3 regions of the Gracilibacillus thailandensis genome follow, and region 1 is predicted to be linked to each of the others. Evidence: riboswitches for the same ligand, from Rfam matches in the RefSeq annotation. Region 1 holds a riboswitch; each other region holds the start of a gene.

What was found. A riboswitch is a leader RNA that binds a small molecule or an ion and turns the genes downstream of it on or off. The one in region 1 is predicted to bind S-adenosylmethionine.
Region 2: linked by a shared signal. The riboswitch ahead of GH715_RS00710 (phosphoadenylyl-sulfate reductase) and the one ahead of GH715_RS11010 (methionine ABC transporter ATP-binding protein) in region 1 are both predicted to bind S-adenosylmethionine.
Region 3: linked by a shared signal. The riboswitch ahead of GH715_RS05835 (PLP-dependent aspartate aminotransferase family protein) and the one ahead of GH715_RS11010 (methionine ABC transporter ATP-binding protein) in region 1 are both predicted to bind S-adenosylmethionine.

The regions. Positions count from the first base shown of each region.
Region 1 is NZ_WJID01000032.1:28,967-34,001, reverse strand. Features, by position in the region: gene GH715_RS11030 (ABC transporter permease) at 1-53, shown strand, start outside; gene GH715_RS11025 (SLAP domain-containing protein) at 64-441, opposite strand; gene GH715_RS11020 (MetQ/NlpA family ABC transporter substrate-binding protein) at 889-1,782, opposite strand; gene GH715_RS11015 (methionine ABC transporter permease) at 1,813-2,481, opposite strand; gene GH715_RS11010 (methionine ABC transporter ATP-binding protein) at 2,474-3,499, opposite strand; SAM riboswitch class I at 3,588-3,694, opposite strand; gene GH715_RS11005 (SIMPL domain-containing protein) at 3,839-4,507, opposite strand.
Region 2 is NZ_WJID01000001.1:163,448-168,482, reverse strand. Features, by position in the region: gene GH715_RS00715 (assimilatory sulfite reductase (NADPH) flavoprotein subunit) at 1-969, opposite strand, end outside; gene GH715_RS00710 (phosphoadenylyl-sulfate reductase) at 1,029-1,757, opposite strand; SAM riboswitch class I at 1,828-1,941, opposite strand; gene GH715_RS00705 (aldo/keto reductase family protein) at 2,062-3,006, opposite strand; gene GH715_RS00700 (DUF2200 domain-containing protein) at 3,205-3,558, opposite strand; gene GH715_RS00695 (PH domain-containing protein) at 3,728-4,342, opposite strand; gene GH715_RS00690 (sodium/glutamate symporter family protein) at 4,428-5,035, opposite strand, start outside.
Region 3 is NZ_WJID01000014.1:6,831-11,865, reverse strand. Features, by position in the region: gene cls (cardiolipin synthase) at 1-516, opposite strand, end outside; gene GH715_RS05840 (Hsp20/alpha crystallin family protein) at 599-1,054, opposite strand; SAM riboswitch class I at 1,209-1,320, shown strand; gene GH715_RS05835 (PLP-dependent aspartate aminotransferase family protein) at 1,396-3,066, shown strand; gene GH715_RS05830 (S16 family serine protease) at 3,400-4,296, opposite strand.

The DNA of each region.
Region 1 (5,035 bases):
TCGCTTTAATAACTAGTCAATTCGGCTATCGGAATCGAGATGAGGTAGGGTAGTGGGACAGGATTAATGTCCCACTTTCAATGAATAGGGGACATTTTGTTTATTTTCATCTCCCATTTCAGGAAAGATAAATGTCCACGGCATGCTTGTTTTAGCTGGAAAGCATAATCTGGATTCCTCAATATACTGGCTGGCTATTCGCTTGTTGTCTTGAAAGAGTTGGATGTTGATATTGGTTAAGTCCGTTTCTTCCGATTGGAAGTTATGAATTAATGTTGTAATGAGTAAGTCATTGCGGTGATTTACTGCTGTTCTGACCGGAACAAACGTGACGCCATCTTCAGCATCCTTTTTTGTTTGCTCAAAAATCTTCTTTATATCTAAACGATCTTCATTACTAATGGTTCTGTTCCACGCATCTTCAAAGTGTAATTGCTGCATAATTGTCAGCTCCTCAAAATAATTAATTGAAAGGTGTGCCTATATAGAAAGAAATCGGGAGATTCTAAGAATCAAATGATTGATCGTCAATCAACAACTATCAACGAAACTGTATTTGCTTTTTACTAAGATAGTTTACAACTAGTAGAGCTTTACTTATATCATTATTTTATCAATAACTCATCGGTTACAACAACAACTTTCTGTTTGCCCAGTTTTTCTTATTAGCAAAGAACGTATAAAAATTGGGTGCCTGTCTACGCAAGCGCCCAGAAACTAGGCGACTTCACAAATCACCCTGCGATAAGTCATCATCGGTTCGTAAACTCACCGTGATTCCTTTATCTCAGTTGATTCTGAAGCCGCTACGTTTCTAAACGGGCACTCTGCGCTTTTCTTATTAAGTTTAAAAAACACCTAGTTTCATAACTAGGTGTTTTAGTTTACTTATTCAGATACAGGAATGATTGCTCCGTCGTATTCTTCTTCCATAAATGTTTGGATTTCTTCAGAACGTAGTACATCTACTAATGTTTGGAGTGCTTCATTATCTTCATCTTCAGAACGAGCAACAATTAAGTTAGCATATGGTGAGTCAGGACTTTCAAGAATGATGGCATCTTCTGTTGGTACTAATCCATGTTCAATTGCATAGTTCGTGTTGATTGCCACAACTGTATCTTCTTCTCTTTCATAATTTTGCGTTAAAAGCGCAGGTTCAATACTTGTATCAAATTCCAAGTTTAATGGGTTTTCTACAATATCTTCAACTGTGGCTTCAGTTGGATCAACATCTTCGTCAAGAGTAATAAGTCCTTCTTCTTGTAATAGTAACAAATTACGACCATGGTCTGGAACATTACGACTCATAATAATGGTTGTTCCTTCTTCAATATCTTCTACACTTTCAACGTTTTTAGAGTAAAATCCTATTGGTTCAATGTGAACTCCACCAAGGTCGACAAAGTCATAACCTTTTTGTTCTTTTTCAGTTTCCAAGAATGGCGTATGTTGGTAATAGTTAGCATCCAATAATCCACTATCTAAGTCTTGGTTTGGTAGTACATATTCTTGATATGTTTCAATTTGAAGCTCGATACCTTGTTCCTCTAATAATGGTGCAGCTTGTTCAAGTACTTCAGAGTGAGGAACTGCTGACGCCCCAACAACAATCTTTGTTAACTCTTCATTTTCTTCAGTTGCACCTTCATCGTTAGTTTCTTCTGTGTTTTCTTCACTATTGCTAGTGTCTTCTGCACCTTCCTCATTGTCTGCTGTACCACATGCTACAAGTGCTAAAGACAGTAATGCTGTAAGTAAAAAAATAATTAGTTTTTTCACAATAGATCATCCCTTCTTAAATTTAAAATTTTATCTTTTATCTATCACTTTGGATAGGAAATCCCCAATAAATTGAACAACAAACACGATAACTACAATAAATACAGTACAGAGAAATACTACATCAAAATCCCAGCGTTGGAAACCTTTCATATAAGCAAGGTCACCTAATCCACCAGCACCAATTACACCTGCCATCGCTGTATAGCTGATTAGGGCAATTAATGTAACGGTAAGCCCAGAAATAATCGCTGGCATCGATTCAGGTAATAATACTTTAAAAATAATCGTAGAAGCTTTTGCTCCCATAGATTTCGCAGCCTCGATAACCCCTTTATCCACTTCTTTCAAACCGATTTCGACAAGACGTGCGTAGAAAGGAGCTGATCCAATAATTAAAGCAGGTAACGCCGCTTTCCAACCACGAATTGTACCAATTAAAAAGTCAGTAAAAGGGAAAAGTAATAAAATTAATATAATAAATGGTATTGCTCGAAATACGTTAACAATAGTTGCCGAAATAAAGTTTATCCATCTATTTTGCCAAAGGTTACCTTGGTCAGTTAGGAAAAGCAATAATCCAAGTATAATCCCAAGAACAAAGGTACCAATACCGGCAAAAATGGTCATGTATAGTGTTTCCCAAGTAGCTTGCCACATATCATCCATTACTACATTTGGAAATAATTGCTCAAACATGTCTTAACACCTCTACTTCCACTCCGGTGCCTTCTAGAAAAGTAATAGTCTCCTCTAAGATTTTTTTATCACCATTTATTTCAACATATAGGGTACCATATGCCCCTTCCTGTGTTGGCGCAATCGATCCTTGTAAAATGTTTATCTCAACATCAAATTTCTTAGCTACTTCACTAATAACTGCGCGTTTTGCATTATTTCCTATAAAGTGTAATTTGACAACCTCACTATCTTCCTTGTCATTAATAAATTCTACTAAGTTTTCCTTTTCGTATTCTAAAGGATTGAGTTGCTGTACAAATCGTTTGGTCGTTTTTGATTGTGGTTTTACGAAAACATCTAGTACGTCACCTGTTTCCACAACATTACCATTTTCCATTACAGCAACACGGTGACAAATCTTTTGAATAACGTGCATTTCATGTGTAATTAATATAACAGTTAGGTTTAACTTTTTATTAATAGATACTAACAAATCTAGGATATCATCGGTAGTTTCAGGATCTAGCGCTGAAGTCGCCTCATCACAAAGTAATACTTCAGGATCATTGGCAAGTGCTCGAGCAATCCCTACACGTTGCTTCTGTCCACCACTTAATTGTGATGGATAAGCATTCTCTTTTCCTGCAAGTCCAACAAGATTAATTAACTCTTGTACTTTCTTTTTTTGCTCTGTTTTCGAAACACTAGCGATTTCAAGTGGAAATGCAATGTTATCGAAAACGGTTCGAGACCATAGCAAGTTAAAATGTTGGAAAATCATACCTATTTTTTGGCGTTTTTTACGTAATTGGTTCGTTGACATTTTGGTAATATCTTTCTCATGGATAACAACCGAGCCATTGGTTGGCTCCTCTAATCGATTAATTAATCGAACGAAAGTACTTTTACCAGCACCACTATAACCAATAACGCCAAATATTTCGCCTTGTTCTATATTAAGTGAAACATTATCGACAGCTTGCACTTGTTGTTTTTTTGTTTGATAAAGTTTCGATAAGTTTTTTATGCGAATCATTCTTTCACTCTCCTTCGTTTACAATATCGTAAACACATAAAAAAACCTTTCTGCACTAAGAGGACAGAAAGGATGATTATTCGTTGTCCTCTTATCTTTCAAAGCATAACGCTTTGATGGATTTAGCACCTATCAGTGTAAACTGACGGTTGCCGGGTTTCATAGGGCCATTCCCTCCACCACTCTTGATAAGAGCTTTCATATACAATTCATAACCAATATAATATCATCACGGATGACATTCGTCAATTCTTTTTGAAAAAGTAAAACTATTCAGAAATTTGGAGAGGAGGAGAGTTTGTGAGTGCAAGAAATAGATAGGGAGAGCATCGAGTGTACCTAATAACGAAATTCAGCTTCCACTTTAGCTTTAATCGCTAGTCTACCTGGTTCGATAGGGGTGATAAGACTGTCTGTGGAAACTCCTAAAACTACTGGTCGGCTTTCACTTTCTTCACGTCTGGAAATTTCTTTTAAGGAATACGGAATAGAACTAATGCTTACACCTAACTCCTGCGCAATAATGCTAGCTTTTATCTGCGTATTTTCCACCGCTTTTTGGAGCGCTTCTAGATAATATCGATCTTGATTTGCTACCGTTAATTGAATGTTACGGACAGTATTTGCACCGTAATCAACGGCTGTATCAATGATTAGTCCAACTTTGTCAATTGGTTCGATAATAACCTCTAACAAATTCGTTACACGATAACCTCTAAAAATTTGAATGCCTTCATCATAGTCATACTGAATATCCATCCGGTAATCATATGTCTGGATATGATGACGGGGGATATTCTCTTGAAGCAGTGCTTGAATAATGTTGTTGGTAGACTCAGCATTCTCGCGTTGCGCTTTTTGGAGATTGGAATCTTCTGTTATAACGCCAAGGGTAACCACTGCTTGATTTGGTTCAACTGACACCGTACCATCGCCTGTTACTAGTATCGAATAATCAGTCTGACGTACTTGTGAATGAGACCTTATATTTGGGTTAGCATAATACATTGTTTTCACCTTTTCTTGTTTATTATTACTTCTACTTTATTCGGAATAAGGTGAATACATGCTTTTTCATACTAAAAAAGAAACTGAGAAATAACTAGTCGAGATAATCGGGACTTGCTTTTCGTAGTAAAAAAACCGCACAACTAATGCAAAGCAGTGGAGAATATAGGGAATAGATCTATTTTGATAAACGTCTTGCATATCAGAAGTATAAAGAGTATAAAAACAGCTAAAGATAAAAGTGGATTTTGAAAAAACACCTAAAAAACGTGCTATGCAATGTTGATACGGATTTTCCACAGTATGAACTCCTATTAAATTAACCTCCATTAATGAAAATTTCACGTGGGAAAAAACAGTATGTTAAAACCGTTACATTCAGGGCAGATGATAAACAAATGAAAATTATATAGTCTAATATTAAAGTAATGGATAAAAAGATAATTGTTCAACTAATGATTAATGTATGCGCACTTACAGATACAAATAACCAGTACATTGGGTATTGCAATCAATATACGGTTTCCA
Region 2 (5,035 bases), on a different contig from region 1:
AAGTCTTGTAATCTCAAAAATGGAGGTTAGAGCCTCCTGAACGGAGCGAATTTCCCCTTGTTTATTAATGGGAATTGTCTGTTCTGGGTTCCATTTAAGCTCTTCAATAATAGCTTGAACCAGAGCAGGGTCATTCTTTGGATAAATCGCTAAACAATCTCCCGGTTCATAATTGAGGTTAGAGCCTTCCAATGAAATTTCAATGTGTCTTGTTTCTTTGTTTGACCCTTTACCACTAAGGACGATGTTATCTAATACTTCAGCAGAATAAGGATTGCTCTTCGAATAAATCGGCTGCTCTGCAGGGGTTGGCTGCGTGTCGACGGTTTCTGCGTTGTTTCCGGCATCTTTTTTCAGAATGCCGATTACTTCTGATATCCACTCGTCAGCAAGTTCTTCGTAATCGACATCACAGTCAACACGTGGATGAATTCTAGTTGCACCCAATTCTTCTAGCCGTTTATCAAAATCTTTACCAGTCTGACAGAAATGCTCATAGGACTCATCACCAAGAGACAAAACGGAGAAATTAACATTCTCCAGTTTAGGAGCTTTCCGGCTGTGTAAAAATTCATGGAATTGAATCGCGTTGTCAGGTGGATCTCCTTCGCCATGAGTTGCCGTAATAATGAGTAAATCTTCTGCTTCTTTTAGTTTCTTTGGTTTAAAGTCATCCATGGCAGAAACGGTTACGTCTCTTTGCATATCCTTTAGCTGTTTGGATAATTGCTCTGCTAGTTCTTGACTGTTACCCGTTTCCGATCCGTATAAAATGGTGACGGTTCGGGTTTTAACCTGTGTAGGCGCTGGTTGTTCAACCGGTGTAACACTTTGTGATGATTGAGACTGAGAAGCGGCCAAATATCCAGCTAGCCAATTTTTTTGTGCGTCTGTCAGTGTTGGCAAAATTTGATTCAATATTTCCGTCTGTTTTTCATCAAACGGACTGTTTACTACTTGTAATGTCAACATTTTCACCTCTTTTAATTAATCCGATAGATTTACTTGAGTTTGGCTATAAAAAATAATCACTTCGTTGATTGTGGTGTAGCATGTAGTCCACATTCAGTTTTTTGGAAGTTGGCCCACCGTCCTGAACGTTCATCATCCGCATCTGTAACTTGTGTGGTACATGGTATACAACCAATGCTAGGGTAATTTTGGTCATGCAGCTTGTTATAAGGTAATTGATGTTGCTCAATATATTCCCACACATCATCCCAGGACCAATAAATTAATGGACAAATTTTAATGGACTGAAAACGGTCATCCTTGTTAATAAAGTTGGTGTTGGCTCTTGTTGGAGATTGTGACCTTCTTAATCCTGAAATCCAGGCGGTTGCTCCACTCAGTGCGTCTTCCAATGGTTTAACTTTTCTAATGTAACAACATTGATCAGGGTTCCTGCTCCACAACGCTGATCCATATTGTTCTCGTTGTTCATCAACAGTGAGGGAAGGCTTCTGCATAACGATATCTAATGACGGATAACGTTCTTTAACCTCTTCAATCAGGTCATATGTTTCTTGGAAATGCAAACCAGTATCTAAAAATACTAATCTAGCATCTGGTTGGACAGTTGCAATCATGTCAATTAATACCATACTTTCTGCTCCAAAACTACAGGCATAGACTAAAGAATTGCCATACGTTTGATAAGCCCATTCAAGGATCTTTAGAGCTCCTTTGGTAGGATCTTGTTGGTCGGGAGTCTCATTGTTCAACGGGCTGTCATAAAAATTTTCATAAGTCAGCATGTGTTGCTTCCTCCTCATTAAAAAACCTTCTTATCGTTTGATAAGAAGGTAAGCAATGTGTAATCATTCCTTCTTATCTTTCGGGTTCAGTTTATGCTGTCCCGCAGGATTTGGCACAGTGTTATCTTTCTAACCTGTTGCCGAGGTTTCTTAGGGCCTGCCCCTCCACCTCTCTGGATAAGAATTCCATTTATTGTCCGTTTAATAACATAGTATACATTATTAATGTAAAAGTCAATGAATCTATTGTAAAAATTGTAAAAAATAATACCAAGTAACTAGGAATTACTTGGTATAGGTACTTTTACTGATTTAAAATATCCTCGACCTTAGCAATCGTCTCTTGGGAGAGTTTAACACCAGAAGCTTTGGCGTTCTCTTCAATTTGTTCCGGTTTACTTGCACCGATAAGAGCACTAGATACGTTGTCTTGACGCAGGATCCAGGCAATCGCTAATTGTGCTAATGACAAGTTTTCGTTCGCTGCAATTGCTTTTAATGCTTCTACCCGTTCTAGATTCTTCTCGGTTAATACACGAGATAAATCTAAGTTTTTTTGAGCGGCGCGACTATCTTCAGGAATTGCTTCTCCTTTTTTATATTTTCCTGTTAATACACCTTGGGCAAGTGGGGAGAAGACAACCTGGCCGATGCCGTGCTTATCGCTTACAGGGATGACTTCTTTCTCGATATAGCGATGAAGCATACTGTAATTTGGCTGATTGACAACAATGCGATCTAACAACTTTTTGTCAGCAAGGTGGACGGCTTCTGTCATTTGTTCGGCTGTCCATTCACTGACACCGATGTATAATACTTTTCCTTGACGTACAAGGTCATCCAATGCGCGTAACGTTTCTTCTAGTGGTGTATCAGCGTGATAACGGTGACAATAATAAACATCGACGTAATCAAGTCCTAACCGCTGCAAGCTGGCATCACATTGCTCCATAATATGCTTGCGGGAAAGACCTTGATCATTGGGGCCATCGCCCATTTTGCCAAATACTTTTGTGGCAAGGACATAGGAACTGCGTGGATATTTTCTTAAAGCTTTTCCTACAATTTTCTCTGCTTCCCCACGCATGTAGACATTGGCTGTATCAAAAAAGTTAATCCCGAGGTCGTAGGCTTTATCGATGGAAGCCTCAGCATTCCTTTCCTCGACATACCCACCATATGTAAGCCAACTGCCTAAACTAATTTCGCTTACTTTCAGACCGGTTTTTCCTAACTGACGATATTGCATGAACTATAACCTTCTGTTATTAAGCGTTTACAATATTATAAAGGAACAAGAGAAGAGAAGCGAATAATCTGTTTGAAATGAAATTATCTGTGTCACCCTGATAAGTTTTGCTAATGATCAGAGGCGGTAAACCTTCGGTGGTCATACTATACAGATATTTCATCATTTCTACCAAAGTAATCACTTATCTACTTAACATTAAGATTTTCGCAAAATTTTCTCCACTGCTTTTCCTTTTGCTAATTCATCGATCAGCTTATCCAAATAGCGAATTTCCTGCATCGTTGGTTCTTCGATGTCTTCTACCCGGACACCGCAAACCACACCTTTGATCATTGCCCGCGAAGGGTTCAATTGGGGAGCTTCCGCAAAAAAGGTCTCAAAGTCTGTCTGTTTTTCCAGTTGTTCTTCTAACTCTTCCTGGCTATATCCTGTCAACCAACGGATGATTTCATCGACTTCTGTTTTCGTTCGTCCTTTTTTCTCTGCCTTTTTAACATAATGGGGATAGACACTTGCGAAGCTCATTGTATAGATTTTATGTTTGGTCATCATACACATCCTCTGTTTTATGGTTTTCTTTATTTTATCACGAAAAATAATCGGACAAAACCTAACACAGTGACTCACTAAGCTATTAATTGTTCCGCTGTATTAAATGCTTGGACATCGTAAATCAACCGCATGCATTCAATCAATTTTTATGCATGCGGTCATTATTCTAATTCTGAATATATTTATCAAATATGTCTCCAAAGTCTTTTCTTGTGTTTTCATTATAGGTGGAATTAAACCAATCAAATGCGAATTTAGTTGCTTTTTCAAATTCACTAGAAACATTGCCATCATGGAATCGATTATCTGTAAACAAGGACTGTGAAGTTTGCAAGCTATCTTTGGCAAATTCTTTTATTCTGTCATTTTCCTCTTGGATTTGTGAAATAGTTACTAACGATTTATACAAGTCCGCAATCGCTTCGCCTTCTTTTTTGTCAATATCAACAGAAATCGGCTGGCCTCCAAGTGAAAATTTGATCTCAAGGTCTAAGTCGATCGTACCAGCAGTTTCAACGGAAACATTTTTAATAGGGTAAAGATAATAGTCATAGCGAAAAATATTGCGCTTACTACTAGTCGCTTTTTCACCATCAAGATGAATTAAGGCACGATTGGTGAAACAGTATTCATCTGACTTTGACTTGATCAAAAAGTGAATCCGCTCGTTCTCTTCGTGTAATACATAATCATCAGACTCGGTCTTGTCAAAGTCCTCTGGGGCGATGATCTTTCCTATGTCACTTAAACCTAATGCATCACTAGCAATTTTTTTGAACATGGAAATCTACCTCCTAATATGTTTACTTCTCCTATTATACCTCATAAACAACGAAACTAGCACTTTATTTGTCATATTAGCACGTCTAGTTGCTTTTTCTTACACGCCATAACAATCCAGCTAATAATACAGCAAAATAAAATACTAATGCAATCATTGTGTAAAGATACATAATTGGTCGATCTTGAACATAACCGACAATCGGTATATTTAAGATCAACAATAAAGGAAATCCAAATAATAGTGCTGTTCCACTACCCATTACAAGATTATCGGTCGTATTGGATTGGAATTTCGGGTCAACCGCTTTGACTAAGGCCATGCCGGTTGAAATCGTCCCAGTCTGCATCCCGTAAAAACCTAAGATGTTTGGTAAAGCATCAGCTGGAAATACTTTTGGAATAATCCATACAAAGAAAAGAATCGTCACCAGACCGCCAGCGGTTGTGATTAGTAATACCGGAACAAAGTAATCTTGTAAAGTATATATCGAAATAGCGGTAATAGCAGCTGCGATCATATAATCGAATGAGAATCCAGCGATCCGCTGTAACAAGTAATTATTCGGTGTATGTTCAAGTTTAATGCCCTTACCCTTGAGTTTATTTAATATCATTCGAAATAGTACGGCATATAAGCTGCCGATAATAAAATGAAAACCAATCAAGAGCTGCCCTAATGTTTCACCGAAAG
Region 3 (5,035 bases), on a different contig from region 1:
TCCTTCTTTTGCTTTTTTTATCAACGCATCTGCCAAGCGGGAACCGAGATGATCAGATCTAACTATGTAATACAGTAAATGAATATGATCGGTCGCATTTTCGATATCTTCCAATAACGAATTAAACTTTCGATTGCCATCAGTAAATATGTTAACTTCGTTATCCTGTGAAAAGATGGCATCATTATTCCGTAAATGCAAGTAAAATAAATCTTTGTATTGATACATCCTAGGATCATTAATAAAGAAATCTCCATTTTCAATGTCTCGCAATTGATGCTGTACAGCGGTTTTGACACCTAGCTTGCTTTTGGTATCCCATGTAAAAATCGTTTTATTACTTAATTTCCGACCAAAAATAAGATATAAGATAAAACCAAAAATTGGGATGAACGTCAAGACCATAATCCAAGCCCATGTAGCAGTAGCATTTTTGCGCTCTAAAAAGATAATGGTTAAAGATAAAAGAATATTAAAAATTAAGATAAAACTAACGACTAGTTGTGTAATCTCCACATGAAGCCCTCCCTTCCCTTGACACCTTACACACTATAAATATAGCACAATTATGACCAAGCTAATAGCAATCGCTATCAGCTTAGTCGATCGTAATCGAATCATTGTCTTTTTTCGTTTTAGGACCTCTAATTTCTAACACTCCATTTTGGAAGCTTGCTTTGGCTGTTCTTTTATCAACTGCATATGGCAATGTAATGGTGCGCTCGTTACGATGCTGTCTTCTTTCCTTATGATAATAATGATACGATTCATCATACTGTTCGGTTTCCTCAAGATGATCTATCATTACTGTAATTTGATTACCAACTATACGCAGTTGTATTTGCTCTTTTTTTAGACCTGGCAAATCGACACGAACGATCCACTCTTGCTCTGTTTCAGCAACATCCACAGGAATTTGTTTTGGTACTTTTGCTTGTTCAAAAAAACTATCGATTGTTTCCATCACATTGCGTGTCGGTTTTTCGTAAAGAAACGCATCTAATTTCTTAATGAAGTCTTCTCCCCACTCTGGGATTCCACCTTTCTGTGCCATTTTGCTCACTCCTTTCTAATAAAATTCCCACTTTATTTTATGCATCTAGGTGACAAATGATCCTGTCGTTAATTTTTATTAATATTCTGATTTTTTATTGACGGTTTCCAATATATAACTTATAATAAGTACAATTGAATTGTATAAGTAGTAACTCTTATCTAGAGTGGCAGAGGGAATAGGCCCTATGAAGCCCGGCAACCGTCAGTTTGAACATCAAATTGAAAAGGTGCTAAATCCTACAGGTTCAACCTGAAAGATAAGAGGAGGACAACTAGTATTTTCAACCTCTTCTTACCTTTTGTTAAGAAGAGGTTTTTTATTTTTAAGGAGGGTACATAATGACAAATTCGTTCCAATTTCCAGGTAGTGAAACCAATCTATTACACGGAGGACAACAAGTAGACCCTGCAACAAATGCCCGTGCTGTTCCAATCTATCAAACTACGTCTTACGTATTTAATGATACGGAACATGCACAGAATTTATTTGCTTTAGCAGAAATGGGCAATATTTATTCTCGGATTATGAATCCTACAGTCGATGCGTTCGAACAACGTATTGCCCTGTTAGAAGATGGCGTAGCGGCAGTCGGGACAGCATCTGGTGCATCTGCTATCACGTTAGCTATTTTAAACCTTGCTAATGCAGGGGACGAAATTGTTGCAGATAGTAATTTATACGGTGGTACTTTCAATTTGTTTAACAAAACATTACCTAAATACGGTATTGACGTGAAATTTGTAGACGGAACAGATCCAGAAAATTTCCGAAATGCGATTACACCTAAAACAAAAGCAATTTTTGGTGAAGTAATTACAAACCCTAGTTTGAATGTATTTGATATTGAAGCTGTCGCTGATATCGCACATGAACAAGGTGTACCATTAATTATAGATAATACTTTCGCAACGCCATATGTATGTAAGCCGATCAGTTGGGGTGCTGATATCGTAGTACACTCCGCAACTAAATGGATTGGCGGCCATGGGACATCGATCGGTGGCATTGTCGTAGATAGCGGCAGATTTAATTGGAATAATGAACGATTCCCTGGCTTCACTGAACCTGATGAAACATATCACGGTATACGTTTTGGAATTGATATTGGACCACCTGCATTTGCCATTAAATTGCGGGTACAATTATTACGCGATATCGGTCCATCTTTAAGTCCACAAAATGCATTCTATTTCTTACAAGGACTAGAGACGTTACATTTACGTATTGAGCGCCATAGTGAGAACACGAAGGCTGTTGCAAATTACTTAGAAAACCATCCGCAAGTTGAATGGGTATCTTATCCTGGTCTTGAAAATCATCCATCTCACCAATTAGCAAAAAAATATTTGTGTAACCATTTTGGCTCTATTATCGTCTTTGGTATAAAGGGTGGTAGAGAATCAGGTCGTCAAGTGATAGATAATATTAATCTATGGTCTCATGTGGCCAACGTTGGTGATGCAAAATCATTAATAATTCATCCTGCATCTACTACACACCAGCAGTTAAATGAAGAAGAATTAGAGTCTTCTGGTGTTAAAGAAGAATTAATTCGTTTGTCTGTCGGAATTGAAACGGCAGATGATATTATTGCAGACCTGGATCAGGCAATTGCAAAAGCAACAAATAGTGAACCGACGATCCAGCCAAATACTGAGAAAGCCATTGCATGGGCACTTTCATCTCCATTAGCTCGAGAGAATGGCGATATTCGTCCGAAAACAATTGCAGTAGCAGGTGACATCGAAGGTTCAGAAGCACTAGCTAAATTGAAAAAGTTAGGCTACCAAATTGTTTCTGCAAATACTGCAGAGGGTGAAATTGATATTTTATTTGTTACTGATAGTAAGGAAGCAGCAACTGCATATACTGATCAAGCTAAAATTGTCTGGTTTGCCAAAGAGCAAACAGATACTGAAACGAAGACTAAGGCGGAAGCAAATGGACAAATTGTCGTTGAAGATAAATGTCCGTTCCAAGAAGCAGATCGCTTACGCCGAGGAGAATAACTTTTCTCCCTGAACATCGTTATTTATCTCCCCAAGATAAATATAAATACACACAGAAAACGCCGGAATATTAAGTATATCCCGGCGTTTTCGCATTTATTGGCATTTAAGATCACCAATAAGTCACCTTTTAAACAAATTATATTCTTTCTAATTTTATTTGAATGGTACCACTTAATTATTTTAGAGTAATATATCCCTTTTAATCTACCACTCATTTGATAGTTCTTCTTCAAAATAAATGTCATTATCTTATGAAAGTCAATAATAGCTTCGGGCTAACTCTTTAATCCTTTAGCAGCTTGACTGCGATTGATAGAATAATTAATTTTCCTAATAATTATCATTTAACTCTTTTATTAATTCTACCGCCTCATCCACATCATGTACACCTATCACTTCGATAGGTAGATCATATGCTTCCTTTATTTCTTTTGCTTCCTGCATATTTTCAGTTGGTATTATTATTTGGTTGAATCCTGCATCAATTGATATTAGTATTTTTTCCTTGATGTACCCCACTGGATAGACCTTTCCTTCTTTATTAACTGCGCCAGTTACAGCAATAGGTTTATTATTTTCAAGTTTTCCTTGATAGACAAGGGATGATAGAATCAAGGATAATCCTGAACTATTCCCCCCTGTGTTTTCCCTATCAAAATATTTTTTTATTGAACTAGGGGTTGAATGCAAATAATCTGTAACAACTTTAGACATTTTTTCAAAGTCACTCTTTAGTTGTATCCCCATCATGTTAAATATTTCAGTGTTTTTATTCTTATACCTATTTTTGTTTTTAATATCTATAACTTCGTAATTATTTTTGTCTGATTTTACGTTTTTGATGAATTCCTCTTCATTCTCAATATAACTAATATAGGTTAGATTAACTCCTAAGGAATAAATTCCTGTGTCTTCTATTATTTCTTCTGGTTCACTATAAGAGGTAATAGCATATTGGTAGGTATCTAGTAATACAAGAGGAAAATCGAATACGAGAAAGAATACAGACAAAATTAATGATATCAAAGCCGGACGTTCCAATAAGGGAATTTTCCATATTTTCGAATTGAAAATTAATAAAAATATAATGTTTGCACATAACAATAATACAAAGACAAAGGAGTTAATGAAATCCACTAAATAATAATAAAATTCTGTTAAATATATGCTACATATAAACCAAAAAGGAGCATTTCTGTTTATATTTACTACTTTCTTCACAAACATTTTGATACACCTCCATTACGCTTATACTAAACAATATCTTCAGAATAATGACATCTTTCGAAAAAATTATTTATACACTTATGTAATAGCGTCTTAAAGTTAACTTATAAATAATCGAAACGGTCGCATTAAATTATCATATCAAGTTAGTATCAGATCCTTACATGATAATTCTAACATAATATTCCATATATTTACTTACTATAAATATAGATGCCTTTATAACTTTAAAACCAAAAAACTAATAGAGTCTTTGTATCATTCAGAAAGAAAGAAAAAGTATCCTGAACGTTGGTTCACAATAAGAAATGAGAAAATACATGAAAAAAGTTGCACTCTATCCCATATGATAGCAGGCAAAAGAAAACATGCAAAAATTTAAGATGAAAAAGGTCTCATCTCCCCAAGATAAATATAAATACATAAGACCGCAGACCTTTTATACGGCACATTTTCCTATTTACCATAAAATCTTTCATGTGATACAATACATACCATTATACAAAACAAGCATTTTCAGCCCATGAATTGCATATCCTGTAACACATAACCAAAGATTAATTGCCGAGCTCTGTTCTAATTATCTGATACATACTGCGAACTAGTGATCTAGGTGCAAACGTTTATGAAGCGGACATTTAATACGTTATTTGACTGAAAACCACCTATTTTTCGATGTTAGCGGACATTGAATCCCTTATTTGGTTCATTTCGGCTTCCATTAGCACTATTTTCGATG